Regions from separate parts of the Staphylococcus sp. AC872 genome, predicted to be linked through region 2. Evidence: predicted binding sites of a transcription regulator. Region 2 holds the regulator's gene; the other holds the start of a gene.
The links. The regulator LexA, encoded in region 2, represses DNA repair genes until DNA is damaged. The targets are predictions, from matches to a motif close to CGAACATATGTTCG.

Region 1 (3,438 bases), on a different contig from region 2:
ACAACCAATGAAACTTCGGGAATATCTATCCCCTCTCTTAACAAGTTAATTCCAACAATTGCATCATAGGTACCCATACGTAAGTCTCTTATGATTTCTATTCTCTCGAGAGTTTTGATTTCCGAATGAAGATAATTAACTTTAATTCCTGCTTCTTTCATATATGTTGTTAAATCTTCACTCATTTTTTTAGTTAAAGTAGTAACCAGTACTCTTTCATTTTTATCAATTCTATCTTGAATTTCACTCAACAAGTCATCAATTTGATTTTCTGTTGGACGTACATCAATTTTTGGATCTAACAATCCAGTAGGTCGAATAATCTGCTCTACCATTTCATCGGTATGTTCTATTTCATAAGGTCCTGGTGTGGCAGATACATAGACTAATTGATTTGTTTTTTCTTCAAACTCTTCAAATTTTAAAGGTCTGTTGTCTAAAGCACTTGGCAATCTGAATCCATGATCAACTAAAACTTGCTTACGTGCTCTATCACCGTTATACATCCCCCTTACTTGAGGTAGTGTCACGTGTGATTCATCAATCATGATTAACCAATCATCGCCAAAGTAATCAAGCAATGTATATGGGGTAGAACCTAGTGGTCTTAACGTTAAATGTACAGAGTAGTTTTCAATACCTGAGCAGAACCCCATCTCACGCATCATTTCTAAGTCATAATTAGTTCTTTGTTCTAATCTCTGTGCTTCTAAAAGTTTATTTTCATCTCTTAACTCTTTTAAACGTTCTTCTAATTCTTTTTCAATTCTCTCGATTGCAACTTTCATCTTTTCTTCACGCGTAACGAAGTGGGATGCTGGGAAAATTGCAAAATGTTCACGTTCTCTTATAACTTCGCCTGTTAAATAATTCACTTCTCTAATACGATCGACTTCATCACCGAAAAATTCTACTCGAATACACATTTCTTCTCTTGAAGCAGGGAATATTTCAACCACATCGCCTCGTACTCTAAATGTACCACGTTGGAAGTCTATATCATTTCTAGTATATTGCACATCAACTAGTTTTCTTAGTAATTCGCTACGTTCCATTTCCATGCCCACACGCACACTGACAACCAAATCTTTATATTCTTCTGGATTACCCAAACCATAAATACAACTCACACTTGCTATGATAATAACATCATCTCTCTCAAACAATGCGCTCGTTGCTGAGTGTCTTAATTGGTCAATTTCATCATTAATAGACGCATCTTTTTCAATAAATGTATCTGTCGATGGTACGTAAGCTTCTGGCTGATAGTAATCGTAGTAACTCACGAAATATTCCACTCTATTTTCCGGGAAAAATTCTTTAAATTCACTATATAATTGTCCAGCCAATGTTTTGTTATGTGCAATAATCAAGGTTGGTTTACCTACTTGTTGTATTACATTACTCATCGTAAATGTTTTACCTGTTCCGGTTGCACCAAGTAGTGTTTGGTGTCTCTTACCTTCTTTAACACCTTTAACAATTTTCTTTATTGCTTCAGGTTGATCACCTTGAGGATCGAACTCTGAATTTAATTTGAATGGATAATGTTCAACCATTACTACATACGCCTCCTGTATTGTTTACAACTCAACTTCTATCACTCGAGATTAGTGAACTCATTTTTTTCTAAAGAATATCGTCACTAAATACGTTATTTACTTATTACTTTCCCTAGTTTACCTCTTGTCATACATCATTTTGATGATATCGTTAACGTAAATATTAGCACTGAATTTATTTTCTATTTTAACAAATCTCGAACATAAAATACAAACATTTGTTCGCTAACATTTTTATATTATAAGATAAATAAAAACAAACATAGCTTAGCAAACTATGCTTGTTTTATACACTTTATTTTCAATCCGTTTGTTTATTAATTGAGTTTTATTCTTCTCTCTTATGGAATTCTAGTTGATCTATGATTAAATAACCCGCTAATAATGATACAACATCAATAAATATAATCCATTCACTATGGAAAAAGCCTTTATATATTGAGGTCGCAATTAATATTAAAGTAACAGAGGTACCAATCCATTTGTTTTTAGTTACGACACTAAAAAGTACTATTAAAATACAAGGAAAAAATGCAGCACATGCATACCAAATCATTTATTTCACCTGTTTCTTTTATTAAGTATTGTCATCGTAGTTTCTCGTAATTCTGTTCTAGGAATGAAGTTTTCAGTTAGCATTTCAGGAATTACATTATCAATAAAATCTTGAACAGAAGCTAAATGATCGAATTGCATAATTGTTTCTAAACTCATTTCATATATTTCAAAAAACAAAGGTTCTGGGTTACGTTTTTGGATTTCACCAAATGTTTCATATAGTAAATCAATTTTATCCGCAACAGCAAGTACTTGTCCTTCTAATGAATCATCTTTACCTTCTTGTAGCCTTTGTCTATATATGTCACGGTATTGCTCAGGGATTTCTTCTTTAATAAAATTTTCTACCATTTCTTCTTCAACTTGTGAAAAAAGCATTTTCAATTCTCTACTTGCATACTTTACTGGCGTTTTAATATCACCTGTAAATACCTCTGCAAAATCGTGGTTTAGTGCTTTTTCATATAAGCTCTTCCAATCTATAACATTTCCATTATATTCTTCAACAGTGCCAAGATACTGAGCAATTTTTGTTACCTTAAACGAGTGTGCAGCCACATTATGCTCAAAATATTTAAATTTACCAGGCAACCTAATAAGCTTTTCCATGTCAGAGAGTCTTTTGTAATATTGATGTATGCCCATTCCGTGATGCCTCCTTCTTATTTAATCATAGATGATACTTAGTTTCATTATACCAATCAAAATCATGATTAAAAGTAATATCTTAATGGCGATTTCAACTTAGTTGATTAATATTAAATAAGCAGCAACGTAATAATATAAATTACGTTACTGCTATATAACTTTAGTGTGTATTCAAATTTAATGAATGTAGTTATAGCTACCTGGATTTGTAATTGTTCTGTAAGATTTTACATTAAATCCACCGTTCCAGTTCATTTCAGAAACTGTAACTGTACCATTACTATTTACGCTTTCAACGACGCCTACATGGCCATAGCCACCCGAACCATTTGTACCAGGATTAGATTGGAAAACTGCACCTGCAACTGGAATATTATTCACTGTGAAACCAGCATTTCTAGCATTTACTGCCCAACTACCAGCATCCCCCCATAAACTTCCAATTGGTTTACCTAACTCTGCACGACGATTGAATGCATAATATGTGCAGTTGCCATAATTATATAAATTGCCAGAATTACTTACAGAATACAAACTAGCACCAGCCTCATTACTATATGATTGATTCGTTGTAACAGATGGTTGTGATGCCGTTTCACTTGTAACATCTACATATTGTTGACTTGCTGCTGATGTTGGTTCTCCAACATTATAATTGCTTGAATTATAA
Region 2 (3,438 bases):
TCTCGTATTTTTTGTCGCATGTTTATGTTTAGTCATTTTTCTGCCATTGAATGAATGGAAACCACTAGAAAAAGTTCAATTAGAAGTTAGACAACAGATAGATCATTGGGCATTTGGAGATTCTAATGAAGAAGATATAAGTTTGGATGTTCCGAATAAACAAGAATTTGCCATAAATAATATTCAAATGAATATGTCAAAAAAAGAAGTGGAAGATAAATTAGGTAAAGCACGACGCATCACTTCTAATGAATATGGCACACATTGGTATACGTATTACGATGATGATTATAACCAATTCGTTATGATTAGTTATATTAAAGATAGAGTAAACGGTATGTACACTAATCAAAACTTAATCTCTTCGCAATCTAAAATAAAATATGCGACCCCTAAAAATAAGGTGAGAGATCGTTTAGGTAAACCTATTGATGAAATGAAAAAAGGGAATAAGCGGTTTGAAATACAAAACGATGAATATGACGTCTTTCACAAAAAGCATATATATACTACTGTCTTCTATGATAAACATGAACAGAATGGTGTCACAGCGTTATATCAAGTAAGTGATGAAATGGAAAATAGACTTCAAGAGCAATATGGTGCACCTTCTAAATCCTTGGAAAAAAGCTTTGAATTACAAGATTTTGATATTGTTAATGCAGAGAGAAAACAAAGACAATTATCAACGTTAAGTTATTCTAAATCCATTTCTAATACTGCTAGAAAGCATAGCAAAGATATGGTGGAAAATAATTATTTTGATCATACAGATTTAAAGAGGAAATCACCATTTGATCGATTGAAAGCAGATCACCATGACTTTAATGCCGCAGGTGAGAATCTAGCCTATGGACAACAAAATAGTATATACGCTCACGAAGGACTAATGAATTCATTAGGGCACAGAAAAAATATACTAAATGATAGCTTCTCAACTTTAGGCGTCGGCGTTGATTTTAATGATCAACGACAACCATATTGGACCGAAAATTATACTGGTTAATCGTTTAAAACAATATATGTTGGGGTACTAATTAGTTGTAAGGAAGTAGATAGAATGTCAACTAAATCAAAACAACAACCTGATATCTTAGAAAAAGTAAAAGAAGTTTTGAACAAGAATCAAAATAAAAAGGATTAGGCATGATGCCTAATCCTTTTTATATATATAGGGGGTTATGAGGATAAAATATGATTACATTTCTCTATATAAACCGATTACTTTTCCAACTACAATAACATTTTCTAAATAAATTGGATCCATCGTACTATTTTCGGGTTGCAATCTATAACGGTTCTTTTCTTTATAAAATCTTTTAACTGTCGCTTCATCGTCTTCTGTCATCGCAACAATAATATCGCCATTTTCTGCGATTGTTTGACTACGAACGATAACTTTATCGCCATCAAGAATACCCGCTTCAATCATACTGTCTCCAACAACATTTAAAATAAAAATATCGCTATTATGTGTGGAAGTTAAATGTTCAGGCAATGGAAAATATTCTTCAATATTTTCAACAGCAGTAATTGGAATACCTGCAGTTACTTTACCGATTACAGGAACATGAATTGTTTCTTCCATACTAATATTATCATTTAATTGTTCGCTAACAATTTCAATTGCTCTAGGTTTAGTAGGGTCACGTTTAATATAGCCTTTTTCTTCTAATCTTGATAAGTGACCATGAACAGTTGAACTTGAAGCCAATCCTACTGCTTCACCAATTTCTCGAACACTTGGTGGATACCCTTTTGATTGAACAATCTGCTTAATGTAATCATATATTTCACTTTGTCTTTTCGTTAATTCTCTCATATATAGGCACTCCCTAGTTTTATTTAAGTTTATTATAGCATCTCTAATAGTAAATAACAAACGTTTGTTCGTTAAAGTGTTGACATGGAACATCTGTTCTGTTAAATTATAAATACAAACAAACGTTCTAGGAGTGAGATTCATGTTAACAAAACAAACAAAGACATTTTTAACATATATAGCAGTATTTTTAGTATCTTGCCTTATCTTTTTAGTATTCTTCTTAAGTGTTAATCAAAGCGCACATTCAGAACAAACGTACGAAATGACAGATCATGAAATTCATCAGAATGCTAACCAAAATGAACATCAAACACCTAATAATAACGGGAACAGCGAACATAAATCTGGGTCTATGTTCGCATTAGCCCACTAAACACTAAAATAGAATAAAAAAGTAAAAGTGAGCGTAACGATTTGGTTATGCTCATTTTTTTGTTATATTCTATGGAAGGTTTATAAACGCTATATTATTATAAGAATATAAAAATATATGATATAAGGTTAGAAATTAACTATGGATATAATTGAACAATAATTGATATGAAAGTAGGAATTTGAATGTCTAAAAATGATTTAAATATTGATAGAATTAATGAATTAGCTAAAAAGAAGAAAGAACAAGGTTTAACCAACGAAGAAGCCAAAGAGCAATCTAAGTTGAGAAAACAATATCTTGATTCATTTATAGAAGGGTTCAAAAAGCAATTAGAAAACACTAAAGTGATAGATCCAGAGGGTACTGATGTTACTCCTGAAAAATTAAAGAAAATTCAACAGAATAAGAAAGAAAAATAAGCGTGAAATTTTATCATTTTAGATTTATTTTAATAGAAAAACTGAGGGATTTTTCAGATTTTTCTTTATGAATTTATATTAAAATAAGTTATAATTAATTTGAGGTATTATTTGAAGAAGGGAAGAAAATATAATGTTTAATAAAGAAGATCAATTAGCAATCGATACGATTCGTGCTTTAAGTATCGATACAATAGAAAAAGCCAATTCAGGTCACCCTGGTTTACCAATGGGTGCAGCACCAATGGCATACACACTATGGACAAGACACCTAAATTTTAATCCCCAATCTAAAGATTATTTTAACAGAGATAGATTTGTATTATCTGCTGGACATGGTTCGGCGTTATTATATAGCTTATTACATGTATCTGGTAGCTTAGAAATGGATGAACTAAAACAATTTAGACAATGGGATTCTAAAACACCAGGTCATCCAGAATTCAGACATACTGATGGTGTAGAAGTAACAACGGGTCCACTAGGTCAAGGTTTTGCAATGTCTGTAGGTATGGCATTAGCAGAAAGTTATTTAGCAGGTAAATTTAATAAAGAAAATTACAATGTAGTTGATCATTATACGTATGTACTTGCGTCAGATGGCGACTTAATGGAAGGTATTTCACATGAGGCAGCTTCATTTGCCGGCCATAACCAATTAGACAAATTAATCGTTTTATATGATTCAAATGATATTTCATTAGATGGTGATTTAGACAAAGCATTTTCTGAAAAAACACAATCACGTTTTGAATCATATGGATGGAATTACATCTTAGTTAAAGATGGCAATGACTTAGAAGAAATAGATAACGCAA

Region 1: a site for LexA is predicted at 1,774-1,787, ahead of uvrB (excinuclease ABC subunit UvrB). Genes of this name have one in related genera too.

The regions. Positions count from the first base shown of each region.
Region 1 covers NZ_CEEDKW010000004.1:179,359-182,796, reverse strand. The annotation lists gene uvrB (excinuclease ABC subunit UvrB) at 1-1,559, opposite strand, end outside; gene ACZ267_RS08085 (CsbA family protein) at 1,891-2,118, opposite strand; gene ACZ267_RS08080 (YfbR-like 5'-deoxynucleotidase) at 2,124-2,765, opposite strand; gene ACZ267_RS08075 (COG3942 and LysM peptidoglycan-binding domain-containing protein) at 2,946-3,438, opposite strand, start outside.
Region 2 covers NZ_CEEDKW010000002.1:186,154-189,591, reverse strand. The annotation lists gene ACZ267_RS03795 (CAP domain-containing protein) at 1-1,006, shown strand, start outside; gene lexA (transcriptional repressor LexA) at 1,199-1,822, opposite strand; gene sosA (DNA damage-induced cell division inhibitor SosA) at 1,965-2,198, shown strand; gene ACZ267_RS03780 (DUF896 domain-containing protein) at 2,384-2,620, shown strand; gene tkt (transketolase) at 2,754-3,438, shown strand, end outside.